3 regions of the Mesorhizobium sp. CNPSo 4670 genome follow, and region 3 is predicted to be linked to each of the others. Evidence: riboswitches for the same ligand, from Rfam matches in the RefSeq annotation. Region 3 holds a riboswitch; each other region holds the start of a gene.
What was found. Region 3 has a riboswitch for cobalamin ahead of bluB (5,6-dimethylbenzimidazole synthase). Riboswitches for the same ligand answer to the same signal wherever they lie in the genome.

Region 1 (9,505 bases), on a different contig from region 3:
CTACCTCAAGCGGCTGGTGCCGGAAAAATACAAGGTCGGGAAGCCGTTCGTCTGATACAGGCTCACACGTGATGCGGGCGCACGCCTGATGCCGGGGTGGTTCAGTAAGAGCATCGTCGACGAGAAGACGACGATGCTGACCGAGCCGTTCGTGCATGACTACGTGCGCGCCAACATCTGGCATCTGCGCGGCCGCGATGTCGACCTGCTGGTCGATACCGGCATGGGCATCTGTCCGCTGGCGCCGGAGATCGAGTTGTCCGACGGCAAGCCGTTGCTGGTCGTCGCCACCCATATCCATCTCGACCATGTCGGTTCGCTGCACGAGTTCCCGTTGCGGGCCGGGCCAAGGATGAGTGCGGCGCAGTTCGACAGCATGGATGACGCCGCGACCTATGCTTACATGTTCCACGACCTCGAAGGTGCCGTCTCGAAACTGCCGGCACCAGGCTGGAAGGCAGCCGACTACAGGATCCCATCAGCGCCATTGACGCGGACCCTTGACGAGGGCGACGTGGTCGATCTCGGCGATCGTCAGTTTCGCGTGCTGCATCTGCCCGGGCATTCGCCGGATTCGATCGCGCTGCTCGACGAGGCCGATGGCCTGTTCTTCAGTGGCGACGCCATCTACGACGACACGCTGATCGACGACCTGCCGGACTCCGATCGAACAGCCTATCGCTGCACGATGCAGCGCCTGCTCGACATCCCGATCCGCATCGGCCATGGCGGCCACGGGCCGAGCTTCGACGGCAAACGCATGCACGAAATTGCAACGGCCTATCTAGCGCGAACCGGCGCGGACTGATGCCCCAGTGGGCTGGGAAGACCGCCTGGCCGCTCACCCCACGACATTGTGACCGGGCGCCGTCTGGATATTAAATCTTCGTAAGGTCGCCCGAAAACCCTAAATCGGGCCAATCCGCACCCTAGATGCAGGGCTGTCGATCCGGTCGGCTGCCATGCAAGGCGAGACGGGCAATCGCGACCCTCGACACGCGGGATGGCCAGTTTCCAAGAGAGGCGGCCACAGCGCAGGATCAACTCTCGCCCGGACAAACGACCATGTCAGATATCATTCGCAGACATCGCGTCGCGGCCTCGCTGGGCGCTGCGCTACTCATATCTCCCTTTGTCATCTCTTTCGCTCAAAGTGCGAGCAACGCCGTTCCGACAACCCAGACACCTGTCGCCGGCATCACGGCACCCAACGGCTCGTTCGCCCCCATCGTGGCCGCCGACAAGCCCGCGGTGGTGACAGTTACCACCGTCATGAAGGCACAGCCGGAAAGCACGGACGACGGCATGCCTCTCGGCAACTCGCCGTTCGACGAATATTTCCGTCAGTTCTTCGGCGACCAGGGCATGCCCGCTCCACAAACCCCGCCGCAGCAGGCTCCGCGAGCCGAGGCGCTTGGTTCGGGCTTCATCGTCGCTGCCGATGGCACCATCGTCACCAACAATCACGTCGTCGATGGCGCCTCTTCCATCAAGGTAACGCTCGACGATGGCACTGAGCTTCCCGCCAAGCTCGTCGGCCGCGATGCCAAGAACGATCTCGCCGTGCTCAAGATCAAATCCGACAAGCCCTTGCCGACCGTCAAATGGGGCGATTCCGACAGGCTGATGACCGGCGACCAGGTGCTGGCAATCGGCAATCCGTTCGGCATCGGCACCACGGTCACCGCAGGCATTGTCTCGGCGCGCGGCCGCGATCTGCACAGCGGGCCGTTCGACGACTTCATCCAGATCGACGCGCCGATCAATCACGGCAATTCCGGCGGTCCGCTGGTCGATGTCCGCGGCAATGTCGTCGGCATCAACACGGCGATCTATTCACCCAATGGCGGCAGTGTCGGCGTCGGCTTCGCCATCCCGTCCGACCAGGCCCAGAAGGTGGTCGCCAAGCTGATGAAGGACGGCTCCATCCAGTACGGCTACCTCGGTGTCGAGATACAGCCGGTGACGCCGGATGTGGCCAGCGCCATCGGGCTCGACCATCCTGGCGGCGCGCTGGTTTCGCAGGTCAATGAAGGTTCGCCGGCTGCCAAGGCCGGCGTCGAGACCGGCGACGTCATCACCAGCTTTGCCGGACAGGATGTGAAGGATCCCAAGGACCTGTCGCGGGCCGTCGCCGATGTCGCGCCGGGCGCCAGGGAGACGCTGGATATCTGGCGCAAGGGCAAGGCCATGAATGTTTCCGTCGATGTCGGGCGCAACGGCGACGACGTGAAGACCGCATCCGTGCCCGACGAATCCGGCGCGCCGAGTACCGAGCAGGGCTCGCGCGTCCCTGCAATCGGGCTTGGCCTGATGGACATCACCCCTGATGTCCGCCAGGAGTTGAACCTGGCGGCCAATCAGCATGGCGCCCTGGTCGCAAGCGTCAATCCCGACAAGCCGGCCTCGGCCTCGGGCATCCAGCCCGGCGACATCATCGTTGCCGTCAATCAGGCGCCGGTGAAAACTGCCAGGCAAGTGACGCAGGCGATCGCCCAGGCCGGCAAGTCCGGCCGCAAATCGGTGCTTCTGCTGGTCGAGCGCGACGGCAGCCAGATCTATGTCGCGGTGCCGTTTGCCAATGGCTGACGCAGGGGCGCTGACATGAAGGCAGCGATCGGCGGGCTCGGCGACGCGGGCCGCCGATCCCTGTCTATCAAGATTTTGGTTGCCCGCCACGGCATCTTCGAGAACATTGCATAAGGTCGATAGTGGTCTGATGCAGGGGGATTGCCGCGATGGTCACCCGAGGTTTTTCTTCAGGACGGCGCCCGCCGATCGACGGCGATGCGCGCATCCCGCCCGGGCAATATCTCGAGCAGGGATTTCCGGTCTTGTCAGCCGGCCCGACACCGCGGGTGCGCACCGAGGACTGGTCGTTCACGCTGAAGCACGGGCCGCGGCCGATCAAGAAATGGAACTGGGCCGAGTTCAACGCGCTGCCCTTGACCAAGATGACGCGCGACATCCATTGCGTGACCGCATGGACAAAATTCGACACGCCATGGCAAGGCGTGCTTGTTGACGACATCCTCGCCGATGCCGGCATCGAGCCGCCGACCGCCTTCACGCTGGCGCATTCCTTCGACGGCTATTCCACCAACGTGCCGACGAAGGACCTCACCGCCGGCAAGGCGATGGTGGCTCTGCTTTACGAAGGCAAGCCGATCACGCCTGACCATGGCGGCCCGGCGCGGCTGCTGGTGCCGCATCTCTATTTCTGGAAATCGGCCAAATGGCTGAACGGCCTGCAGTTCACCGAGCGCGATGAGCCGGGTTTCTGGGAATTGCGCGGCTATCACATCTATGGCGACCCTTGGCGCGAGCAGCGCTACACGAACGATCCATGAGCGACGCAGCGGCAGTACAATCGCCCTGGCAGACAGTCAGGATCGTCCGTGTCGAAAAGCGCACGCCGCGTGTCACCAGCTTCTTTTTCCAGCTATCGCGGCCTTTCACCTATCTTGCCGGTCAGCATGTAGACGTCAGGCTGACGGCGCCCGACGGCTATCAGGCTCGCCGCTCCTATTCCATTGCCTCCGCGCCCGGAGACGGCGGGGTGATCGAACTGGCGATCGAAAAACTCGACGATGGCGAGGTCTCGCCCTTTTTCCACGACGTCGCAGCAATTGGCGACGAGGTCGAACTTCGCGGGCCGCTCGGCGGGCATTTCATCTGGCCCGATGACGATGGCGGACCGGTCTTGCTGGTCGGGGGTGGTTCGGGCGTCGTGCCTTTGATGTCGATGGTCCGTCATCGCGCCAAGCGCAATTCGAGCGTGCCCGTCGCCCTGGTCTTTTCAGCGCGGGTCTGGGACGAAGTGATCTTTCGTGACGAACTGGTTGCCCTCGACGATCGCAAGGACGGCTTCGACCTGGTGCTGACCCTGACGCGCGAAGCCGCACGCCGTCCAGCCGATTATTCGCGGCGGGTGGACGTTGCCATGATGGTGCAATCCATGGCGCACCTGCCCGGACCGCCTGATATCGCCTTCGTCTGCGGCTCCAACGCCTTCGTTTCGGCCGCCGCCCAAGCACTGATCGATGCAGGCGTCGCAGCGGAGATCATCCGCACCGAGCGCTACGGGGTTTGAACGACACGGCCTTTCGAGGCGTTTCTCGTAGTCGTCGTTCTGAGGCCTGGCATCGCCCGCCGGTCACGCCTCGATTTCGAGCGCCGAAAGCGGCTTCGAGCAGCAGGCGAGGATAAAGCCGTCGTCGATTTCGTGATCGAGGATGCCACCATTGTGGCTCATCTCGGCATCGCCCGCGATCTTCTTCACCTTGCAGGTTCCGCAAAGGCCGAACTCGCAGGCGGCGGGAATCCGCACGCCCGAGGCGCGGGCCGTCTGCAGCACGGTCTGGCCGGCGACGCATTCGGCCTCGACATCCGAAAGCGAAAACCGGATCGGCGTCGCGGCTTCGACGACAACCGCGGCGCCGTCTTCCGCCGGCAAGGTGAACGGTGCCGGGATCTCCTCCACAACAGGCGCGGCAAAGCTCTCCTGGTGGTATTTCGTCATGTCGAAGCCGGCGGCGTCCAGCATGCCGCGCACGGCGCGCATGAAGGGATCGGGGCCGCAGCAGAAGATTTCGCGCTCGCGGAAATCGGGCGCCAGCAAGGGCAGCCGGATCGCGTCGATGCGGCCCATATGGCCGAACCAGCCCTCGCGGCTGGACCGCTCCTCGATCATGAAACCGAGCGACAGGCCCGGCATGCGGCTGCCGAGCAGTTCGAGCTCCTTGCGGAAAATGATCTCTTCCGGGCGCCGTGCGCAGTTGACGAAGCCGACATCGGTCCATGGCGCGCAGTCGTTCAGCCAGCGCAGCATCGACATCATCGGCGTCACTCCAGAGCCGGCTGAAATGAACAGGTACTTGGCCGCCGGGTGGCTGTGCAGCGAAAAGTCGCCGGTCGGCCCATAGGCCTTGACGTGCGAACCGGGCGTCAGATGGTCGAACATCCAGCGTGTGCCGATGCTGCCCGCTTGCGCCTTGATCGTCACTGCGATCGAGAACGGCCGCGATGGCGAAGACGACAGCGTATAGGTGCGCATCAGCGGTCCCTCGGCGGTCGGCAGTTCCAGCGTCACGAACTGGCCCGGCTTGTAGCGGAACCAGGTCTGGTTGTCGGAGCGGAAGGTGAAGGTCTTCACATCAGGCGCTTCGTCGCTGACGCCGATCACTTCCAGCACCTGGAGCCTGTCGTTCCAGGGCGTCATCTGGTCGAGATGGCGATAGAGGCCGAGATCCGTCATCGCATTCATCCTCTTGTCCTCACTCTTGCCCTGTGCTTGTCGAGGTCTCAAAACCGGTGCGCACTTTTGCGCGACATGCACTAGGCAACGCTGCGCAGCGCCGGCCGGCCGCCTTCGGCAAGGCGCGGACCTATGAACGACGCGTACCACTCGACGAACTGGATGACGCCGCCCTCATGCAGCTCCGAATAGGGGCCGGGCTCGTAGGCGGGCGACAGGATGCCGAAGGCGTTTTCCTCGACGATGCGGCGGTCCTGATCGTTGGTCTCGGTCCAGACATGGGTGAGTTCTTCGAGATCGTAATCGACGCCCTCGACCGCATCCTTGTGAACCAGCCATTTGGTCGTCACCGCGGTCTCCGTGGCGCTGATCGGCAACACCCGGAAGGTGACGGCGTGGTCGCCCAGAATGTGGTTCCAGGTCGTCGGATAGTGATAGAGCAGCAAGGAACCGATGCGGTCGGTTGAGACGTTGTCGGACAGGTTCTTCTTGACTGCACGCTTTCCCGTCATCGTGTAGCTGACGGCGTCGCGCAGCAGCGGCGCGCGGGTGGCGCGGTACTGTCCGGCCGGGTCGATGCGGAATTTGCTCGGCAGACCGGCTGCTTCGCATTTCGCCCAGTGCGCAAGCATTTCCGGGTCGCTGTCGGCGCCTTGCACGCCGGTCACCGTGGGTGCCTCCGGAAACGTCTTGCAGAGCTCCGGATGATTGCCGGCGCAATGATAGCACTCGCGGTTGTTTTCCCAGACCAGCTTCCAGTTGCCCTTCTCGACAATGGTCGACTCGAACGCCACCTTGGCCTCGCGCAGCTGGTGCGGCAAAAGGTAGGGCTCGATCATCGCGCGCATCGGTGCGAAATCCGCCGGCTCCTTGGCCAGGCAGATGAAAATGTAGCCACCGACGCTTTCGCAGGCGACTGGCTTCAAGCCGAACTGGCTCTTGTCGAAACCGTCGGCCATCTGCCTGGCAAACAACAGCCTTCCGTCCAGCTCATAGGTCCATTGGTGATAGGGGCAGACCAGCTTTGCCGCCGTGCCCTTGTCGGAATTGCAGACGCGGCTGCCGCGATGGCGGCAGGAATTGTGGAAGGCGTTGATATTGCCCTTTTGGTCGCGGACAAGCACGACTGGATAGTCGCCAATCTGCGCCGTGATGTAGCTGCCCGGCTTCGGCAACTCGCAATCATGACCGATGAACAGCCAGTCGCGATACCAGATCAGCTCCATGTCGAGCTTGAAATAATCTGGATCGGTGTAGAAGGGCTGTTCCAGCGAAAAGCCTTGCCGGCGCCCACTCAAGAGCCTCAGCATGTCGTTGCGAGCATCCATGTCCTGTCCTCGTTTCTAAGGACTGAACTGGTGGTGACGGAGGAAGGATTGGACGCAGGCCGGCGATCCGCCGGACATGCACTATCCACCTCTTGACCGCCCACCGCGATCAGTCGAGTCTAGACATCTCGGGCTGGTTTCCGGGCTCTGGAGTTGTCCTTGCGGACCATCGCGACACCTTCCCAGGCGATTGCCCAGTGGTCTCCCGTTGCGACTTGAACTCCACCACCGTTGCGGGGGCAGCGCCGGATTCTGACCGGCTTCCCAATTCTCCGCCTCGCCGTCACGAAGCGGCACCTGAGATGGCATGATCTAATCACGATCGCGGGCGCGCCATCGGCATGAAAACGACATCGTATCCATGCGGCGCGACACGTTTGAGAAACGTTCCGGTCGGCGATCGCGGAGCGGAAGCCCTATCTCTTGGGCAACCATAGCCGGCTGCAATATCGCCGAATCTGCCCGCTTGTCGGGAAGCAAAGAAGGCTATCGGTATCGAAAAGTGACTATTAGCAGCCTCTAAAATCGAACCGAACGGTTCGTTTCTGTTGACGGTGCGTGCAGGACGTGTGAACGCTGGGCCTCCGACACAGTTGGTGATCGGGGTGCCTGTTTTGTACAACTATTTGATATAACTAGAAAAACATTGAGTGTGGAAACCCCTGGCACAATTTCAAGTGGTGGATTCTTGGTCCACGCGGAACAACTTCGTGATTGGAAATGACTGGATGGCTCTCCCACATCGGGGCTGTCCGAACGACGCGATTTCTTCCCAAGACACGCCGCTAGACGGACGGCAAAAATAAGAAATACTGGAGTACCAAAAAATGAAAAAGATCATCCTCACTGCCGCCGCCCTTCTGGCCATTTCCGGCAGCGCCTTCGCGAACAGCGACCACTATGGTTCGAATGCCCCGGCAGCCACCGCTGCTGTCGACAGCTCGTACACCGCTTCGACCAAGAAGTCGGAGCCGGCTGCTCAGACGCCTGCCCAGGGTAGCAACCGTAACCTCTTCGGCAACAACTAACAGCCGATTCCCAGGGGCGGCGGGCTCTGCCGCCGTCCTGGCGAAAACCAGAATTCAGGAGACTTGAAATGAAGAAGATCATGCTTGCTGCTGCCGCCGTCCTGGCGATCTCCGGCAGCGCTTTCGCCGCCAGCGACAACTACGGTTCGAACGGCGCAAACCAGCCTGCGGTCGGTTCGGTTGACAACTCGCAGACGGGCTCGATCCGCAACAGCGGTGGGTTCGTCGGCAAGCTGCTCAATTTGTCGGGTGACGTAGAGAAGTCCGCCCCTCAGAGCGCCGACCGCGACCTCTTCGGCAATCGCTAACAGCCGAAGTTGATTTCCAAAAAAGAGCGGCGGGCCTGGCCCGCCGCTCTTTTCGTGTCGAGACTTGGTTCTGTCTCAAGCCGCCTTTACTTCCGGCTGACGGAGCGAGAAGGAGTGCCCGTCCGCGTCGAAGACGTGAAGGTCGTTCGCATCCGCGCTCAGCCGCAGCGTCGCACCGCGTTTGACCTCGACATTGCCAGGCAGCTTGGTCACCAGGGGCAGGTCGGCGCGGCCGATGTCGACATAGACAAGCTGGACCTCGCCGAGTTGCTCGACATAGTCGACCGTCCCCTCGAACAGATACTCCGTGCCGCTGGCGATGATCAGATCTTCCGGCCGCACGCCGAAACTCACCGCAGCACCCTTTGCCGAAGCCGGCGTCGCGATCGGCACGCTTGCCTTGCGCCCGCCGACATGGCTGACGACGGTCGGGTTTCCGGTCTTGTCGATGGTAGCCGGCAGAATGTTCATGGCCGGCGAGCCGATGAACTGGGCGACGAACAGGTTGCCGGGCTTCTTGTAGAGGTCCATCGGCGTGCCGACCTGCTCGATATGACCTTCCTTGAGCACCACGATGCGATCTGCCAGCGTCATCGCCTCGACCTGGTCGTGGGTGACGTAGATCATGGTCGTGTTGGGCATCGATTCCTTGAGCTTGGCGATCTCGATGCGGGTGGCGACCCGCAGTGCCGCGTCAAGGTTCGACAGCGGCTCGTCGAACAGGAACACTTTCGGATTGCGCACGATGGCGCGGCCGATGGCGACGCGCTGGCGCTGGCCACCTGACATCGCCTTGGGCAGGCGGTCGAGATATTTGGTCAACTGCAGGATTTCCGCCGCCTGCTTCACGCGGCGGTCGATCTCGGCCTTGTTCTCCTTGCCGATCTTCATCGAGAACGCCATGTTGTCGTAGACGGTCATGTGCGGGTAGAGCGCGTAGGACTGGAACACCATGGCGATGCCCCGCTTCGATGGCGGCACGTCGTTGACGACCTCGCCGGCGATCTTGAGTTCGCCGGAGGTGATTTCCTCCAGCCCGGCGATCGACCTCAGCAATGTCGACTTGCCGCAGCCCGACGGGCCGACAAAGACGATGAACTCGCCCGATTTGATATCGAGGTCGATGCCGTGGAGAATGTTCAGATTGCCGTAGGACTTCTTCACTTGTCTTAGCGTGACATCGGCCATTGGTTTCCTCCCAGTGATTTGAAATTCAAGTGATCTGAAATTCAGTCGATGCGCCCGAACCAGGCGCCGTAGCCGTCGAGCTGTATGGAGCCACTGCTCGCCTGCCCCGAAAATCCGTGTCCCGGCAAAGGGTGCAGCGATCGGTTGCCAAGGTCAATCTTGGTTGGCCTGGCTCCCAGATTGAAGACGCAGACGACCTGCTCATTGCCCGCTCGGCGTGTGAAGGCGACCGTATCGCCCTCACTTTCGATGAATGTGATGTCGCCCTTGGCCAGCGCCGGATGGGCGCGGCGGAAGGTGAGAAAGCGCCGGTAGTGCTCAAGCAGCGAGCTCTCGTCGCCCTGCTGGACATTGACCGCTTGCGACAGGTGCTTGGCCGGCACCGGCAGCCATGGC
Region 2 (9,505 bases), on a different contig from region 3:
TGATATTCCGTGCGTTAGCACCATAGGTTCCCAAATCGAATCGTGCTGCCGCGCTATCCCTGGATTGAGCGGCGGATTCTCCCCAAAAGCGGTTTCCACTTTTGGGTCCGATGCTCTAGACCTGAGACGCTCCTTTTCCGGGATTGCGATGGCGGGAGGCGCTGGTGGAAGGCCAGGACGAACGGACGACCGGCGCCAGGGCCGCTGAAGACGCCCACGCCGATATTTATGGCGAGGATGGCGCCGTCCTATCGTCCTTCCTTGCCCAGATCGGTGCGGCGATCGCCGACCGCGACACGCTCACGCTCAAGCATGAAGTCGACCACTTGCACCAGTCGGAGCTCGGCGACCTGCTCGAGGCGCTGCATCCCGAACAGCGCCGCGCGCTGGTCGACTTGTTGGGCGCCGATTTCGATTTTTCCGCGCTGACCGAGGTCGACGAGGCGATCCGTATGGAGATCGTCGACAATCTGCCCAATGCGCAGATCGCCCAGGCGGTGCAGGAGCTCGATTCCGACGACGCGGTCTACATTCTCGAAGATCTCGAAAAGGAAGACCAGGACGAGATCCTGTCGCAACTGCCGTTCACCGAACGGATCAGGCTGCGCCGTTCGCTCGACTATCCGGAAGAGACGGCCGGCCGCCGCATGCAGACCGAGTTCGTCGCGGTGCCGCCGTTCTGGACGATCGGCCAGACCATCGACTACATGCGCGAGGACAAGAACCTGCCTGAGCGCTTCAGCCAGATCTTCGTCATCGATCCGACCTTCAAGCTGCTCGGCGCCATCGACCTCGACCAGATCCTGCGCACCAAGCGCGCGGTCAAGGTCGAGGAGGTCATGCATGAGACGCGGCACGCCATTCCCGCCACCATGGACCAGGAAGAGGCTGCACGGGAATTCGAACAGTATGACCTTCTGTCTGCCGCCGTTGTCGACGAGAACGAGCGGCTGGTCGGCGTGCTGACCATCGACGACGTCGTCGACGTCATCCAGCAGGAAGCGGAAGAAGATCTCCTGCGCATGGGCGGTGTCGGCGACGAAGAGCTCTCCGACAGCATCCTTTCGACCTCGCGCTCGCGCGTTCCATGGCTGCTGGTCAACCTCTTGACTGCATTCCTGGCGGCTTCGGTGATCGGCCTGTTCGACCGCACGATCGAGCATATCGTGGCCCTGGCGGTGCTGATGCCGATCGTCGCGGGCATGGGTGGCAATGCCGGCTCGCAGACCATGACCGTCACCGTGCGCGCGCTGGCGACCAAGGATATCGACATCTACAATGCCGGCCGCATCATCCGCCGCGAGATGGGTGTCGGTTTCATCAACGGCATCGTCTTCGCCATCCTGATCGGCATCGTCGCCGCGACCTGGTTCCACGACAACAATCTGGGCGGCATCATCGCGGCGGCGATGATCATCAACATGTTCGCGGCCGCTTTGGCCGGCATCCTGATCCCGCTGCTGCTCGACCGTTTCAAGATCGATCCGGCGGTCGCTTCGGCGGTCTTCGTCACCACGGTCACCGATGTCGTCGGCTTCTTTGCCTTTCTCGGCATTGCCACGTGGTGGTTTGCGGTGCCTTGAAGGCGCATCGTGCCTTCAATTGACTTTTACGTAAATGCCGTGCGAGGCTTGCGCGGGGTGCAATGTCGATTCCGGCATGGCATGGGTTTGGTTCGGGACAGGAGGGGGTGCCGCTCCCCGGGTTCCGGGTTCCGGGGTGTGGGAGTGACAATGCGGGAATATTATTCGATCACCGAACTGACCCGCGAATTCGACGTGTCGACGCGGACGCTGCGCTTCTATGAGGACGAGGGGCTGGTGCAGCCGGTAAGACGCGGCCGCACGCGGCTGTTTCGCCCGTCCGACCGCCACCTCATTCGCCAGATCATGCGGGGAAAACGGCTAGGCTTCTCGATCAATGAGATCCGCGAAATCATCCAGATGTACAAGGAGCCGCCCGGCGAGGTCGGTCAACTCAAGCTGATGATCAAGCGCATCGAGGAAAAGCGCGAGGACCTGCGACAGAAGCGCCGCGACCTCGAGGAGACGCTGGCCGAACTCGACCAGGCCGAGGAATCCTGTGTCGAGCGGCTGGTGGAACTCGGCGTCAACACGTAACGCTGTTCAAATCCAGCGCCGCACTCTTTTGGCGTAGTCCCGGTATTTCTTGCCGAATTTCGCCGCAAGCACCTTTTCCTCGCCCTCGATCGCGACCTTTTGCGTGACAAAGGCAGCGATGAAGGCGAGCGGCAGGAACCAAACGATCCCCGAGACAAAGGCGACGCCGATCAACAGCAGCGTGTTGGCCAGATACATCGGATTGCGGGTGATGCCGAAGGGCCCCGTGGTAACCAGGTGATCGGGCACCGCGTTGGGATTGAGCGTGGTCTTGGCCCTGATCATGGTGCGGATCGCGGTGAACCAGAGTGCCGCGACGCCGAACAGGGCCACCCAGCCGGCGGCGAACAGGATATCGCCCAAAAGGTCGCCAATCCAGGGCAGGGGATAGAGCAGGCCGAGTGCGATGCTGATGGCGATGGCAGCAACGTAGATCACCGGCGGCCACGGTATGAGCCCTGCCTTCGGCTGGTTCTCGGTCATTTGACCCCTCCCTCCGTCATCTTGTCTTCGGTCTTGGCGGTGCACATACCGGCGAGATCGGATATATGCGTCTTCCATTCGGCAGTCTGGTCGTTGTTGTAGAGCCGATCAAGTGAGGCCTCGCCCTCGAGCGTGTCGAGCATGCAGACACAGTAGCTCGAACAGAACTCGGTGTCGCGCGACTGCTCGCAAGACAGCTGGCAGGTTTTCAGGAAGTTCACCTGCGGGGTTTCGACCTTGGCCGGCATGACTTGCGCGAACAGCCACACACAGCCGATCAAAAGCGGCTGGTGGATCAGGTAGAAGGCCAGGCTGTGGCGGCCGATGAAGACCAGCGGGTTGGCCCAGCGGCCGGGTGTCAGTTCGGCAAGCCGCGCAAGCAGGCCCGAAGCGGAGGCGAGTTTAGTTACCGCGATGCCTGCAAGTACGGCGCCGAACCACGGAAACAGCGGAACGTAGTCGTTGGAACGCGGATTGATCGCCGACAGGCCGATCCACCACAGCCATGGATGGTCGAAGGCCTCGAAGCGCAGATAGACGGGCGCTGCGATGACCAGCGCTGCCACAAGTAGCGTCAGCAGCGCCGGCAGCCGCAGGAAGGCGAGGCCGAGCAGGCTGGCCAGCGCGATCTCGTGCAGGATGCCGAAGAAGATAAAACCGTCCGGGGTGGCAATGCGGGTGACGACCGAGATGGCGATCGCCGCTCCGGCGACCATGGCGAAGCGCCTCCAGAAGTCGTTCCAGCGGATTTGCCGGCCATGGGCGAGGTACAGGCTGACGCCGACCAGGAACAGGAAGGTCGAGGCGATGCAGCGCGCATAGATCTTCCACCAGCCGAAAGCGGTGAGGCCGGGATCGGTATAGCCGAAGAATTCCAGGTCCCAGGTGAAATGGTAGCTCGCCATGGCGATGAGCGCGATACCGCGCACGATGTCGATGGCGACGATGCGCTTCGGTCGATCCTGAATTGGTACGGTCGGCGTGTGGATGCTCATGGTCTCGTATTCTGATTCAGCCCCGCAAGACGACTATCACGGTTGCCCCGGACAAAAGAAGGCCGGCAGCTTCGGGTATAGGGTGCGCTGCAGAAGATGGATCAGGCGCCGCTTTAGGCCAGTGCCGGAAAGCCTTTGGCCGACTTCGCTTTTGCTGGATAGGCGTCGGTTTCCTGTTACCCGTGCAGGAATCACCACGGCAGATTTGACCCGCTGATTCTGCTTTGGGGAAGCAATGTCCACCCATGTGCGCCATCCGATCTGGCTACCGGCTTTGCGGCCGGCCGACGCGCGCACCTTCGCTTCGCTCTATGCGGTCGAATCATTCGCCCGCGCCACGGTGTCGAGCGTCATCCCGATACAGGCCTACGAGATCCTGCATAACGAGCAGATCGTCTCGATCCTCTACACCATCGTGGCGATGCTCGGCCTGTCGGTAACGCTGTTCATGCCGATGCTGATCCGACGCTTTGCCCGGCGCTGGGTCTACACGGCAGGTGCCTGCCTGCTGGCCATCGGCTCGCTGTTCTTCGTCACCCATACGCTTGCCGGACAATTGGCCGGCATGCTGTGCCGCGTGATGGGCGCCAGCGCGCTGTCGATCACGCTCAACCTCTACATCATGGACCACATCCGCAAGACCGATTTCATGCAGGCCGAATCACTGCGCATGGCGTGGTCGATGTTGGCCTGGACCGGCGGGCCGACGCTCGGCATCTTCCTCTACACGCGCTTCGGCATCTACGCCGCGCATGGTGCGGTGGCGGTGTTCGCGCTGGCCTTGCTGGCGCTGTTCTGGACCTACCGCCTGGGCGACAACCCATCGATCCGCCCAGGCAAGACGCGGCCGGCCAATCCGCTCGCCAATATCGGCCGCTTCCTCGCCCAGCCCAGGTTGCGGCTGGCCTGGCTGATCGCCTTCGGCCGCTCCTGTTTCTGGACGACGTTCTTCGTCTATGGGCCGCTGTTCATGGTCATCACCGGCGAGGGCAAGCTGGCCGGCGGTCTTTTGGTTTCGGCCGGCAATGCGTTGCTGTTCATGGCCATCTTCTGGGGCAAGGCAGGAAAGCGCTTCGGTGGCCGCCGAACCATGACATTTGCCTATTTCGCCATGTCGGCCATGCTGCTGGCGGCGGGTGCGGTCGGCGAAACCGGGCCGCTGCTCACCGGCGCCCTCCTGCTCTGCGGCGCTTTCTTCACCATCGCGCTCGATGCACTGGGCTCGACCGCCTTCATGCGCTCGGTGCGATCCTATGAAAGGTCGCAGATGGCGGCGGTCTATCGCACCTATCTCGACTTTTCCGAACTGACGCCGCCGCTGGTCTATTCGGTCGTGCTGGCGTTCTTCGGACTGGGGTCGGTGTTCGTCACGCTCGGCCTGCTGGCGGCGTTTTGCGGCTTCGTGACCTGGCGATACCTGCCGAAATCGCTGTGATCTTCACGGGTTGGGGGTAGCTGCTGCGTGCCGTTCGCGGATCCAGTTGTGGAAGCGGTGCAGGTCGTACTCCTCGGGCATCAGCACGCCGGCCGCATGGCGCCTCGAGCGCAAGCCTTTCTGGTTGACCTCGCAGATCCCTGCATCCTCCTCCAGCACCTGTTTGCCGAAGGCGACGATGTTGTCGATATCGGTTGCATCAAGCGCCTCCGGCGCAAACAGCCATTCGGCGACAAGCTCGGTCTGCTCGGGGCCGAGCGGCACCAGCCGCACGGTCCTGACATAGTCGACATGCCCGACGATGAACATCGACGGCAGGTTGGTGGCGTAGGTCTGGCCGGCGGCGCGTTCGGCTGATGTGAGGCTGGCAAAGATCGGCCCATGCGCCTGGCCATCGCGCGACCAGGTCTGCGCGCCGGCACGCAGGCCGCCGGAAAACTCCGGCGCGTCATTGTCGGCGTGGCGGGACCATTCGGGATCGTCATGGCGACCCATCAGGCCGCGGCCATAGATCGGCACCAGCCGCGACAGGTCCTTGTGGACGCCCGGACAATGCAGGCACTCGTTGAAGTTTTCCCAAAAGATCTTCCAGTTGCAGTTCATCACCTTGCGCAGCACATGGCCGGTAACAAGCGTTTCCAGCGGCCAGTTGGCGAGACTGCCGGACGCTGGATCGAAGGAGGTTTGCGCCGAGCCGGCGGCGTCCTCTTGCAGATTGACGAAGACAAAACCGCGCCACACCGAGAGCGCCACGCGATAGAGCGGATGATTTGCCTTGTCGAAGCCTTCCGGCAGCGACTTCGACGGCACGCGAACGAGGTCGCCGCGCAGCGAATAGGACCAGGCATGGTAGGGGCAGGTGATGAGCCGTGCCTTCAGCCGGCCTTCGCTTTCCTGGCAAAGCTGCGAGCCGCGATGGCGGCACGTGTTGTGGAAGGCGCGCAGTTCGCCGGTTTCGTCGCGGAGCATGACGATTTCCTGCGTGCCGACGCGGAAGGTGCGGAATGAAAGCGGCTGCGCAAGGTCGGCCTCGCGGCAGACGAGCAACCAGCTTTTGTACCAGATGACGTCGAGATCGCGCTGATAGCTGTCCGCATCCCAATAGGCCGACGATGGCAGCGTCGGTTCGGCCCGGGTCAGGCCGTTGTAAGGATCGCGCTCGCTGGCAATGGGCTGCATGGCTGGCTTCCTGTGGATTTGTCAGCCGACACCCGACCATGGGAATTGTCAATTGTTGTGCCGGAGACCCGATTTATCTGGATGGCGCAATCGCGCTGGTTGTCGGCGGAATTTGGTTTGCCGGTTGCGGCGATTTTCCCTATAGTCGCGCTTGTCGTCGGTTCCGTTTTGGAGCCAAGAGGGAATGCGGTGCGGGCGGACTGGTTGCCCAATGCCGTGGCTGCCCCCGCAACTGTGTGCGGTAGTCCTCTCCATATGCCACTGAAGGTTTTTCTTCGGGAAGGTGGGGAAGGGCGCTGATCCGCGAGCCAGGAGACCTGCCGGCGACAGGAAACTGACTTCGATGCCCTCGGGTGGAGGGTGAAAGGACAAGACATGACTACCGCTTCCGTCTCCCTCGGCGCCTCCGTCTCCTCGCAGTCGCGCTTCATGCAGCTTGCACTCGTGGCGCTGCTCGGCATCTTCGTTGTCGGCTTTGTCGGCTTCTCGCATATCGATGCGGTCCACAATGCGGCTCACGACTATCGCCATTCGATGGCGTTTCCCTGCCACTGACGAGGATTTGACATCATGAACTTGTTTCGCAACGTCGTGTTCATCGCGGCGATCGCAGGGCTCGTGGCCGGCGTCGTTCTCGCCTGTCTGCAGGCCTATGCCACCGTGCCGCTGATCCTGAAGGCGGAAGTCTACGAACAGGCCGGCGGCGGCCACCATCATGACCATGCCGCTCCTGCCGCAACCGATACCAGCGCCATGAGCACAGCCGCTCCGGCGGGGAATGCCATGAGCTCCGCCGCCCCGGCGCCGGCGGAAGCAGCCACTCCGGCCGCGGAAGACGAAGGCTGGGCGCCGGCCGACGGTTTCGAGCGTTTCGCCTTCAGCGTTGTCGCCAATATCGTCACCGGCATCGGTTTTGCGCTGATCCTGGTCGCGGTTTCCGAATTCGCCGGCGGCATCGGCAATTGGCGCCAGGGCGTATTCTGGGGCCTGGCCGGCTTTGCCGTGTTCACGCTGGCACCTGGCCTCGGCCTGCCACCGGAATTGCCCGCCATGCCGGCGGCCGATCTCACGCAGCGCCAGATCTGGTGGTGGGCAACCGTGGTGGCGACCGCGGCGGGTCTCGGCCTGATCGCGTTCCGCAAGTCGCTGCCGCTTGCGATCCTTGCTGTCCTGCTGATCGTCGCGCCGCATGTCGTCGGCGCACCGCAGCCCGACAGTTTCGAGACGCCGATCCCGGAAGGCCTGCACCACCAGTTCGTGGTGGCGGTTACGGTGACCAACCTGGTGTTCTGGCTGGTGCTCGGCGCCGTCGTCGGCGTGGTGCGCGGCCGCTTCACCGGCACCGCGACCAGCCTGCGCGACAGCTTTGCCTGATCGCAGCAAGCTGACCTTCATCATCGGCGGTGCGCGCTCCGGCAAGAGCGCGCATGCCGAAACCCTGGCGACGGTTCTACCCTCGCCATGGACCTATATCGCCACGGCGCAAGCCTATGATGACGAAATGCGTGAGCGTATCGCGTTGCACCGCTCGCGGCGCGGCGAGGGCTGGGCGACCATCGACGCACCGCTCGATCTCGCCGGCACGCTCGAGGCTTTGCCGGACGATCAGCCGGTGCTTGTCGACTGCCTGACACTGTGGCTGACCAATCATATGCTGGCCGAACACGACCTCGACCTTGAGTGCCGTCGGCTGGCGGACGTGCTGTCGCGGCCGCGCGGGCCCTGGTTCGTCGTGTCCAATGAAGTCGGCCAAGGCATCGTGCCGGACAACGCACTGGCGCGCCGTTTTCGCGATGCCGGCGGCCGGCTCAACCAGCAGGTGGCCGCTGTCGCCGATACGGTGCTGCTGATGGTGGCGGGGCTGCCGCTCAAGGTGAAATGAAATGACCGATATCGACGACAAGACCATTGACGACCGGGATGAGGAACGCCACCGCGCCAAGATGGCCAAGCGCAAGGCAGTGCAGGATGCCGAGGTGGCGGCCAAGACGATCGAGAAGGGGCTGCTGATCGTCAACACCGGGCCGGGCAAGGGTAAGACCACCGCCGCTTTTGGTCTGGCGCTGCGGATGCTCGGCTACGGCAAGCGTGTCGGCGTCGTCCAGTTCATCAAGGGCAAATGGCACACCGGCGAGAAGGATGCCTTCGCCGCCTTTGGCGACCGCGTCGTCTGGCACGCCATGGGCGAGGGGTTCACCTGGGAAACCCAGGATCTGAAGCGCGACATCGCGGCGGCCGAAGCCGCATGGGCCAAAGTGCTCGAACTGATGGCCGATCCATCGATCAGCCTGCTGGTGCTCGACGAACTGAACATCGCGCTGCGCTACGATTATCTCGATCTCGACAAAGTGGTTGCGGCGCTGAAGGTGCGGCGCGAGGGCCTGCACGTCGTCGTCACCGGCCGCAACGCCAAGCCGGCAATGATCGAGGCGGCCGATCTCGTCACCGAAATGGGCGTGACCAAGCACCATTTTTCCGCGGGCGTGAAGGCGCAGCAAGGCATCGAGTTCTGATAGCCTTAACCAGCAGGCCCGATCACGCGACGATGACGATTGCCAAGACCAAACCGAACAGCGCGATCAGCAGATAATCGGCGACACGATAGAGTTTCAGCGCCTGCCTGATGTCGATGCTGTCGGCCTCGCGGCGGCCACCTTCGCCCATGAAGAGATCGTCGACCAGCACGCCGCCATAGCTGCGCGGCCCGGCGAGCGCCAGGCCGAGCGCGCCGGCCATCGCCGCTTCCGGCCAGCCGGCATTGGGCGAGCGGTGTTTTTTCGCGTCGCGCCACACAGACTGCCAGGCGTTTTTCGCATCAGCACCCCTGACGAGGAATGCGGCCAGCACGATCAACAGCGCCGTCAGCCGCGATGCCGGCAGGTTGATCCAATCGTCGAAGCGCGCCGCCGCCCAACCGAACGCTTGGTGGCGCGGGGTGCGGTGGCCGATCATCGAATCGGCGGTGTTGGCTGCCTTGTAGGCAGCGCCTCCTGCCAGCCCGCCGACGCCGGTCCAGAAGGCGGGAGCAACGATGCCGTCGGAAAAATTCTCGGCCAGGCTCTCGATCGCCGCGCGGCTGACACCGGCCCGGTCCAGCGATTCGGGATCGCGGCCGACGATGCGCGAGACGGCGATGCGTCCAAGAGCAAGGCCACCGGTATCGAGCGCGTCGGCCACGGCCTCAACATGCTCGTAGAGGCTCTTCTGCGACAGAAGCGATGTCGCCAGAAGAGCGGAAATGATCAATCCCATGGGAACGAACCAGAGCAGGATCTGCACGCCGAGCCCTATCG
Region 3 (9,505 bases):
AGCGGCTTGGCGAAACGAGCATCGGCGACCGTGGTGGAGAGCCCGGCCGCGCCAAGCTCCTCGGCGGCGATCAGGCAATCCTGCAGCCGCGTGCCGAAGGACAGCAGCGCGACCTTGGTGCCTTCCCTGACGATGCGGCCCTTGCCGATTTCGAGCACCGCGCCGCGCTCCGGCATGTCGACGCCGACGCCATTGCCACGCGGATAGCGGAAGGCGATCGGGCCGTCATCATAGCTTGCCGCGGTGCGCACCATGTGGCGCAGTTCCGCCTCGTCCGCCGCCGCCATCACGACGAACCCAGGCAAGGTAGCCAGAAAAGTGGTGTCGAAGGCGCCGCAATGGGTGGCGCCGTCGGCGCCGACGAAGCCGGCGCGGTCGATGGGAAAGCGCACCGGCAGTTTCTGGATCGCGACGTCGTGGACGACCTGGTCGTAGGCGCGCTGCAGGAAGGTCGAATAGATCGCGGCGAACGGCTTGTAACCTTCGGTGGCGAGGCCGGCGGCGAAGGTCACCGCGTGCTGTTCGGCGATGCCGACATCGAAGGTCCGCGACGGAAATGCTTCACCGAACAGGTCAAGGCCGGTGCCGCTCGGCATGGCGGCGGTGACGGCGACGATGCGGTCGTCCTCGCGGCCTTCCCTAACCAGGCTTTCGGCGAACACCTTGGTGTAGGCCGGCGCGTTGGCCGGTGCCTTCGCCTGCGCACCGGTAATGACATCGAACTTGTTGACGCCGTGATACTTGTCGGCGGCGGCTTCTGCGGGCGCGTAGCCCTTGCCCTTCTGGGTGACGACATGGATGAGCACCGGGCCTTCGCCATTGTCGCGGACGTTCTTCAGGACCGGGATCAGATGCTCGAGATTGTGACCGTCGATCGGGCCGATGTGATAGAAGCCCAGTTCCTCGAACAGCGTGCCGCCGGTGACGTAGCCGCGTGCATGCTCGACCGCCCGGGTGATCGCACGGTCGGCGCGCTTGCCGAGATAAGAGGTCAGCTTCTTGCCGAAGTCGCGTAGGCCGACATAGGTTTTGCCCGAGGCCAGACGCGCCAGATAGGCGCTCATCGCACCAGTCGGCGGCGCAATCGACATGTCGTTGTCGTTGAGGATGACGATGAGCCGGGCATCGAGCGCGCCGGCATTGTTCATCGCCTCGTAGGCCATGCCGGCCGACATGGCGCCGTCACCGATAACGGCGATGACGTTGTTGCGGCCGCCGGAGAGATCGCGAGCGGCGGCCATGCCAAGGCCGGCCGATATCGATGTCGAGGAGTGGGCGGCGCCGAAGGGGTCGTACTCGCTCTCGGCGCGGCGGGTGAAGCCGGACAAGCCCCCCTCCTGGCGCAAGGTGCGGATACGATCGCGGCGGCCGGTGAGGATCTTGTGCGGATAGGCCTGATGGCCGACATCCCAGATCAGCCGGTCATCCGGGGTGTTGAAGACATAGTGCAGCGCCACCGTCAGCTCGACCACGCCGAGGCCGGCGCCAAGATGGCCGCCAGTGTGGGACACCGCATCGATCAGTTCGGCACGAAGCTCGGATGCCAGTTGCGGCAATTCGCTCTCGGCAAGCGTGCGCAGGTCGGCCGGGATGCGGACCTTGTCGAGAAGCGGCGTATGCGGCGTTGAGTTCACGGGTAGGCCTGCTCAGGCTTTCTGTTCATGGGCGGGATAGGCCGGCCGCCGGCGAAAGTAAATGCGTGTCAGTGACGCGGATCAGGCTTTAGGTCCCAAAACCCGGCCACTTTTGGGCGACATGCATCAGCTTTCCGGCAGCGGGATGAATTCTTCCTCATCGCCGGGAACGATATCGAAGCGGCCGGTCTTCCATTCTTCCTTGGCCTGCTCGATGCGCTCCTTGGAGGACGAGACGAAATTCCACCAGATGTAACGCTTCGAGCCGAGCGAGGCGCCGCCGAACAGCATGAAATGGGCGCCGCCTTCCGACGACACAACGATCTCGTCGCCGGGCCGAAACACCAGCAGCCGCTCGGCTGGAAAAACATCGCCTGAAATCGAAACGTCGCCTTCGAGCGTGTAGATGGCGCGCTCCTCGGCATCCGCCGGGATTTTAACGCTGGCGCCTGGCGCCAGCCTAAGGTCGGCATAAAGCGTCTCGGAATTAGCCCTCACCGGGGACAGCAGTCCCTGGAAGTCGCCGATGACGACCCGCCCGCTGACGCCTTCGGCATCGATCTCGGGGAGCCGCAAAGCAGCGGTGTTCTCGAAAACCGGAGCCACTTCCTCCTTGCCGTCCGGCAGTGCCAGCCATGTCTGCAGGCCGGAGACCGACATCGGCGCACCACGCAATTCCTCCGGCGTGCGCTCGGAATGGACGATGCCGCGGCCGGCCGTCATCAAATTCACGTCGCCGGGCTGGATGACCATTTCGGTGCCGAGTGAATCGCGATGCCTGATCTTGCCGTCGAACAGATAGGTTACCGTCGACAGCCCGATATGCGGATGAGGACGGACATCGAGCGCCTGGCCCGCGCGCAGGATCGCCGGGCCCATGCGGTCGAAGAAGATGAAAGGCCCGACGAGCCGTCTTTTGGCGGTCGGCAGAGCGCGGCGTACCTGGAAACCGCCAATGTCCTTGGCGTTCGGGATGACCATCAGTTCGATCTGGTCGCTGGCAAAGGCGTCGCCGACTTCAGGGTCTTTCCCGGGGAAGAAGCTCATGGACTCTCCTTGTCAGCGGCCGTCGCCGGTTGTTGGATCAGGCAAAACGGATCGCCGATTTTGCCCGTGCCTTGGCGGCCACCTCTTCGCGATTGCGAGGATGCTGATGGGTTTCGAGGGAATCGAGAAGCTCACGCGCCGATGCCGCGATGGCTTCGACCGCATGATCGAAGGCGTGCTGGTTCTGCTTCGAAGGTCGCGTCGTTCCGCTCAATTTGCGCACAAACTGAAGTGCGGCGTCGCGCACCTCGTCATTGGTTGCCGGCGGATCAAAATTGAACAGGGTCTTGATGTTTCTGCACATCGTTTGCGAACCTCCTCTTGTCCTGAAGCCGTTTCAATCGGGACGGCTGCTATCCTCGACCATGATCATGTCCAAAAGCCGGTGAGGCAAGACCATCGTTCGGGAGCATGACTCAGTCGGCGTCGAGCGGCTCGGTTCCAACCGGCTTGCCGTCGCGCGACAGCCTGATCTTCTCGACCTTGTCCTCGGCGGCCTTCAGCAGCCGGTCGCAATGCGCCTTTAGCGCCTCGCCGCGCTCATAGATCCTGATCGACTGGTCGAGCGGCACGTCGCCACGTTCCAAATCATCGACGATCTTTTCCAATGCGTCGAGTGCCTGCTCAAAGCTCATCGCCTTGACGTCTTCGTTGGTCTCTCCAGCCATCATTCACCCTTTCATCAGTCGCCCGACATGGGCGGCGACCGAAAATGCCAGTCCCTGCAGATCGTAGCCACCCTCGAGCAGGCTGACGAGCCGGTTGCCGCTGTGGCGCGTGGCGCGCTGCATAAGCTGGCCGGTCGCCCAGTCGAAATCATCCTCGGTCAGGTTGATCTCTGCCAGCGGATCGCGATGGTGCGCGTCGAAACCGGCCGAAATGATAATCAGGTCGGGCGCGAAATTGTCGAGCGCCGGCAGGACACGCGACAGCAGGGCATCTCGGAAAACCTCGCTGCCGGTCTGCGGCGCCAGCGGCGCGTTGACGATGTTGCCGGCGCCGGTTTCGCTCTTCGCCCCGGTGCCGGGATAAAGCGGCATCTGGTGCGTCGAGCAATAAAGCACCGACGGATCGTCCCAGAAAATATCCTGCGTGCCGTTGCCGTGATGCACGTCCCAATCGACGACGGCAACGCGCTCGACGCCATGTTTCTTCTGCGCGTAGCGCGCCGCAATCGCCGCCGTGTTGAAGAGGCAGAAGCCCATGGCCGTGGTTTTTTCGGCGTGGTGGCCAGGCGGCCGGGCTGCGACGAAGACGTTGTCAGCGCGGCCGGCAAAGACATCGTCGACGGCGGCGTTGGCGGCGCCGATCGCGGTGATCGCCGCTTGCCAGCTCTTCGGACTGACTGTCGTGTCGGCGTCGATGCGGGCGATGCCCTCGTCGGGAATGGCGGCGCGGACGCGGGCGACGAAATCGGCGGGGTGCGCGTAGAGAATGGTGGCCTCGTCGCCTTCGGGCGCCTTGATGCGATCGAGCCCGACAAACGCCTCATCGTCGAGCACCCGCTCGATGGCGCGCAAGCGGTCCGGCCGCTCGGGGTGACCGGGCGGCGTGATGTGCTCAAGGAAGATCGGATGGGTGTAGAGACGAGTGGCCATCCTCCCTATCTAGTGCCCCGACGTCGCGATGGCCATGCGTCGTGGCCTGATGGCTGGGGAAAATCACACATGCGTCCATTGGTGTCGCTGCAGGCATTGGCGTCGTCAGCGCTTCGGCGTAAGGTCACTGCCACTGCCTGGTGCCCGCCGCAAGCGGGAGAATCGGGAACACGGTTGAACTCCGTGGCGTGCCCAACGCTGTAAGGGGGACCGCGCCGGTAAATGCCACTGTCGATGACGGGAAGGCACCGGACGCGGGTTGATCCCGAGCCAGAAGACCGGCCTGGCAGGCATCGTCATCCGCATGGTCAGGCGGACGGCATCTACAGCAATCGCAAGGGGACACGCGATGCCGGAACACATGACCGCCTCTGTTGGCGACGGATTTGACCAGAGTGCGCGCGACGCTGTCTATCGCGCCATGTTTACAAGGCGCGACGTGCGCAGCCATTTCCTGCCAACCGCGCTCGACGATGAGGTGCTGGCGCGGCTGCTGCTTGCCGCTCACCACGCCCCCTCGGTCGGCTTCATGCAGCCTTGGAATTTCATCGTCATTCGCGATGCGGAGCGACGGGAAAAGGTGCGTGACCTGTTCCTGGCGGCGCGAGAGCAGGAACTGCCGGCCATCGCGGAAGAACGACAGGCGCTTTACCGCAAGCTCAAACTGGAAGGCATCTGCGAAAGCGCGCTCAACATCTGCATTACCTGCGACCGGCAGCGCTCGAAGGGTTCGCCGCTGGGGCGCTGGCACAATCCGGAGATGGACCTCTACAGCACGGTTTGCGCGGTGCAGAATTTCTGGCTGGCGGCGCGCGCCGAGGGCGTGGGTGTCGGCTGGGTCAGCATCATCGAGGCGCAAGCGCTGAAACAGCTTCTGTCAATTCCCGAGCATGTGACGCCGGTCGCCTATCTCTGCGTCGGCCATGTTTCCGAGTTCGCGCCAAAGCCGGACCTCGAGGCGCATGGCTGGGGCCGCCGCTTGCCACTGCCGGAACTGATCATGAGCGAGACCTTTTGCGGGCAAGGTGAAGTGCTGCTCAAATCGACCGTGACGCGCCTCAGCGGGGTCGATGCCGCACCGGCAACCACTGCCGATCAGCGTGTCGCGCCGGCCATGCCCCAGCGAGAACCGCCGAAAGAGGCCAGCGCCTTGTCCTTGAGTTCCCTGAACTTCGAAGACGCCTCGGCCAGCCGGGCGTCCCAGGCGGGATCGGGCACCTGGCCCTCGATGGTCCTGAAATAGACCTGCATCAGGCAGGCGATGGCGAAGGGTTCGATGAACGCCGCCTTGAAGGCCCAGGCGAAGACGATGGCGAGCACGAAGGCCCAGCCGGCAAGCTGCCCGGGCATGAGGAAAAGAATGGCGCCGGCCGGGGCCAGCATCAGCAGGAAGATAACGAACGAGACGCCCCACATGATGACCGCCAGCCAGACGGCGTTCTTGACCATGATCTTGCCGTTCTGGGCATAGAGCACGACGCCTTGCCGCGCCGTCTCGAACGGCGAGGCTGAATTGATACGGATGTTGTAGCCGAGGATGATCTCGTCGACATAGGTCAGCGACAGGCGGATCACCGTGTTGATGAAGCTGACCAGGCCACTCAGGCCCGGGATCGGCAGGAAGGCGGCGATGCCGCCGAGCAACCCGGTAATGGCGCGGATGGCGCCCTTGACCAGCTGGTCGACGACGAAAAGGATGTTGGCCTCGGCAAAACGCTGGGTCACGATGTCCTTGGCATAGGCGATCTGGTCCTGGCCGTCGGGAATGTCGCGGCCGTCGATCAGATGGACCATGACGGCTATATGGCCGGCCTTGACGACATAGAGGATGTATTCGCGGATCCAGTAGACAGCGATCGAGACGACGCCGAAGCCGACCATCCCGCCCCACAGGGCAAAGGACAGCGGCCCGTCCGGGTCGGTGGAGATATGGCCAACGCCGTAGCCAACGGAGGCGCCCGTGCCGGTCGCCACGATATACGCCAGCGTGATGCCGAAATAGACGATCATGCGAAAGACAATGAACGGCCAGGTCCGCATCATGATGGACACCGACCTCCCGATATCAAAATCCCACATGCCCCGAATCTCCGCTCAGAGATGGGGCGAGAGGATGCGCTCAAACCGGCTCTTGTCAATCGTGGGCAGTGGCCCCAGGCCGCCAATGGGGATTTCAGACCGGCTGCGAACCCTGCTTCTTGAGCAAGCCTTCGAGCAACTGCCTGAAGGCCACCACCACGGTCTTCGACGTCGCTTCGGGGTCGTTCGAATTGGCGATCCGCTGCGCCGCCTGGCTGCTGGCGCCGTTGATCAGCCGTGCGGCGGTCTCGGGGTCGACGCTGGGAACGACCACGCCCTCCTCCTGCAGCCTGGTCAGATGATCGGTCATTGAACCGACACATGCATTGGCATTCGGCCATTGTGCCGGGTCCCCCAGCACGGCCGGACCATCCCGGAACATGATGCGCTGGATTTCCGGCTCCAAAGCCATCTCGATATAGGTCGTGCACTCGTCGACGAAATGCTGCCAGCGGGTCGGCGCTCTCGACGCCACTTCGTTCACGCGCGCCGCCATCTCGCCGTCGATTTCGGCGATGACCGCCTGCAGCAAGCCCTTCTTGTCGCCGAAGTGATGATAGAGTGCGCCGCGCGTCAGACCGGCCGATGCGGTGAAATCATCCATCGAGGCCTGGGCATAGCCGATCGTGCCGAAGGCGTGGCGGGCGGCCGCGATCAGCTTGGCGCGAGTCTCGGCGATCATCTCCTTGCGAGGTTTGTGCATGGCTTCTGGACCTACTAACATACGCTTCGTATGCCAATTGACATACGCGACGTATGATCTATCTAACAATCATACGCATCGTATGTAATTGTCGAATCTGCCTTTGTCGAGGAACCGGACCATGCAAAATCCCTATTCGGAAATTTTTCGCGCCCCCGGCGCCAAGGGCTTTGCAGCCGCTGGCTTCATGGCGCGGCTGCCGATCGCGATGGCGCCAATCGGCATCGTGGCAATGCTGTCGCAGACGCGTGGCGAATACTGGCTGGCCGGCGCCGTCTCCGCGACATTTGCGCTGGCCAACGCTTTCATGGCGCCGCAAATATCAAGGCTGGTCGATCGCCTTGGCCAGACGCAGTTCGTGGTGCCGACCACGATCATCTCCGTACTGGCTTTCGCGGTCCTGATAGCGGCGGCCAATCAGGATTGGCCGGTATGGACGCTGTTCGTGTCCGCACTGCTGGCCGCGGCCATGCCCAGCATCCCGGCAATGGTGCGCGCGCGCTGGACCGAGATTTTCCGCGGGCGGAACGAGATGAACACCGCGTTCGCCTTTGAGTCGGCGGCGGACGAGCTGGTCTACATTGCCGGCGCATCGCTGTCGGTCGGGCTGAGTGCCGCCCTGTTCCCGGAAGCGGGAATGCTGGCGAGCACGCTGTTTCTCGCCTTCGGCTCGACGGCGTTCATCCTGCAGCGTTCGACCGAGCCGCAAGTGCGGCCGGTGGAGCATGGGTCGCGCGGCTCGGCAATCCGCCTGCGGCCGGTACAGATCATCACCTTTGCCCTGATCTTCATCGGCGCGACCTTTGCGACGACGGAAGTGAGCACGGTGGCGATCACCAAGGAACTTGGCCAGCCAAGCGCCGCAAGCCTCGTCATCGGTGTCTACGCGCTGGGATCGTTCGTGCTCGGCATCATCGTCGGCGCGCTCAACCTGAAAGCACCATTGCAACGCCAGCTTGCCATCGCGATCGCCATCATCGCGCTCAGCACCTTGCTGCCGCTCGCCGCCGACACGGTGCCGCTGCTGGCGTTGACCGTCTTCGTCAGCGGCGTGGCGATCTCGCCGACCTTCATCACGGCGTTCGGCCTGATCGAACGGCATGTGCCGGAGGCGATGCTGACCGAGGGCATCACCTGGGTGACTACAGGGATCGGCATCGGCATGGCGCTGGGCTCGTTCGCGGCCGGCTCGGTGGTGGATGCGTTCGGCGCCCAGAACGGGTTCTGGGTGTCGGTTGCGGCCGGCACGATCGCACTGGTCACCGTATTGCTTGGTCAGCGCAGCCTGGCCACGCCCGAATGCGACCTGGAAGGATGCGAAGCAGGCGTCGTTCCTGCTGAATGATCCCGAAGCGCCCGGTTTCGAACGGACCGGGCTCTATCCCCGGTGGTTGCCCGTCAGAGAATCTCGGTCTTGGCGATATGGATGCCAAAGCCCTCGAGACCGACATAGTGGCGTTCGCGCGAAGCGATCAGATTGATCGAGGAAATGCCGAGATCCTTGAGGATCTGCGCGCCGAGGCCAATTTCGCGCCATTCGTTCTCGCGTCGGCGTGCCTCTTCGTGATCCTCGCGGTCGCCGCTCGCCGGCCGCTTGCGCTCCTGGTGGGCGACGCCAACCGAGCCCTCGCGCAGGTAGACGATGACGCCACGCTTGCGCTCGCCCATCGCCTTCATGATGCCGTCGAGCCGATGGCTGGTGCCGAACACATCGGTCACCACATCCTCGGAATGCAGGCGCACCGGCACCTCCTCGCCGTCGCGGATGTCGCCGAAGACAATGGCGACGTGATGCATGGGGTCCCAGGGCAGCGTGTAGGTGAAGACCTGCGCCTTGCCGCCGAGCGTGTCGATTTCCGAGCAAGCCACGCGTTCGACCAGCGTTTCCTTGCGCTGCCGGTAGGCAATGAGGTCGGCGACCGAAACCTGTTTGAGGCCATGCTCTTCGGCAAAGGCCGAAACCTGCGGGCCACGCTTGACGGTGCCGTCGTCATTGACCAGTTCCGAAATGACGCCGACCGGCGCCAGACCGGCGAGCTTGCACAGATCGACCGCGGCTTCGGTATGACCCGAACGCATCAGCACGCCGCCTTCGCGCGCGATCAGTGGGAAAATGTGGCCGGGGCGGACGAAATCCGAGCCCCCGACATTGCCGTTGGCGAGATTGCGCACGGTGAGCGTGCGGTCCTCGGCTGAAATGCCTGTTGTCGTGCCGTGCTTGAAATCGACGCTGACGGTGAAGGCGGTGGTATGGGCGGAATCATTGTCGGCCACCATCGGCGCCAGGTTGAGCCGCTTGGCCTCCTCGCGCGGCATCGGCGTGCAGACGATGCCGGAGGTGTGACGGATGATGAACGCCATCTTCTCCGGCGTGCAATGGACGGCGGCGACGATCAGGTCACCCTCGTTCTCGCGTCCATCATCGTCCATGACGACGACGATCT

Region 1: another riboswitch for cobalamin. It lies ahead of AC0ZT5_RS13610 (aromatic ring-hydroxylating oxygenase subunit alpha); the one in region 3 lies ahead of bluB (5,6-dimethylbenzimidazole synthase).
Region 2: another riboswitch for cobalamin. It lies ahead of AC0ZT5_RS10530 (CbtB domain-containing protein); the one in region 3 lies ahead of bluB (5,6-dimethylbenzimidazole synthase).

The regions. Positions count from the first base shown of each region.
Region 1 is NZ_JBWJFQ010000006.1:235,097-244,601, reverse strand. Features, by position in the region: gene AC0ZT5_RS13640 (diphosphate--fructose-6-phosphate 1-phosphotransferase) at 1-55, shown strand, start outside; gene AC0ZT5_RS13635 (MBL fold metallo-hydrolase) at 89-808, shown strand; gene AC0ZT5_RS13630 (DegQ family serine endoprotease) at 1,066-2,589, shown strand; gene AC0ZT5_RS13625 (sulfite oxidase-like oxidoreductase) at 2,739-3,350, shown strand; gene AC0ZT5_RS13620 (ferredoxin reductase) at 3,347-4,093, shown strand; gene AC0ZT5_RS13615 (FAD-binding oxidoreductase) at 4,157-5,257, opposite strand; gene AC0ZT5_RS13610 (aromatic ring-hydroxylating oxygenase subunit alpha) at 5,338-6,585, opposite strand; cobalamin riboswitch at 6,700-6,901, opposite strand; gene AC0ZT5_RS13605 (DUF680 domain-containing protein) at 7,413-7,613, shown strand; gene AC0ZT5_RS13600 (DUF680 domain-containing protein) at 7,682-7,921, shown strand; gene AC0ZT5_RS13595 (ABC transporter ATP-binding protein) at 7,997-9,109, opposite strand; gene bglA (beta-galactosidase BglA) at 9,151-9,505, opposite strand, start outside.
Region 2 is NZ_JBWJFQ010000004.1:384,917-394,421, forward strand. Features, by position in the region: gene mgtE (magnesium transporter) at 165-1,583, shown strand; gene AC0ZT5_RS10505 (MerR family transcriptional regulator) at 1,734-2,120, shown strand; gene AC0ZT5_RS10510 (methyltransferase family protein) at 2,127-2,603, opposite strand; gene AC0ZT5_RS10515 (heparan-alpha-glucosaminide N-acetyltransferase) at 2,600-3,598, opposite strand; gene AC0ZT5_RS10520 (MFS transporter) at 3,834-5,033, shown strand; gene AC0ZT5_RS10525 (aromatic ring-hydroxylating oxygenase subunit alpha) at 5,037-6,212, opposite strand; cobalamin riboswitch at 6,354-6,551, shown strand; gene AC0ZT5_RS10530 (CbtB domain-containing protein) at 6,588-6,767, shown strand; gene AC0ZT5_RS10535 (CbtA family protein) at 6,783-7,586, shown strand; gene cobU (bifunctional adenosylcobinamide kinase/adenosylcobinamide-phosphate guanylyltransferase) at 7,579-8,094, shown strand; gene cobO (cob(I)yrinic acid a,c-diamide adenosyltransferase) at 8,096-8,725, shown strand; gene cbiB (adenosylcobinamide-phosphate synthase CbiB) at 8,748-9,505, opposite strand, start outside.
Region 3 is NZ_JBWJFQ010000001.1:459,148-468,652, reverse strand. Features, by position in the region: gene dxs (1-deoxy-D-xylulose-5-phosphate synthase) at 1-1,634, opposite strand, end outside; gene AC0ZT5_RS02095 (pirin family protein) at 1,761-2,681, opposite strand; gene AC0ZT5_RS02090 (DUF2277 domain-containing protein) at 2,719-2,985, opposite strand; gene AC0ZT5_RS02085 (exodeoxyribonuclease VII small subunit) at 3,098-3,349, opposite strand; gene AC0ZT5_RS02080 (histone deacetylase family protein) at 3,353-4,279, opposite strand; cobalamin riboswitch at 4,401-4,580, shown strand; partial or broken gene bluB (5,6-dimethylbenzimidazole synthase) at 4,584-5,258, shown strand; gene AC0ZT5_RS02070 (hypothetical protein) at 5,375-6,358, opposite strand; gene AC0ZT5_RS02065 (TetR/AcrR family transcriptional regulator) at 6,453-7,061, opposite strand; gene AC0ZT5_RS02060 (MFS transporter) at 7,183-8,406, shown strand; gene ribB (3,4-dihydroxy-2-butanone-4-phosphate synthase) at 8,460-9,505, opposite strand, start outside.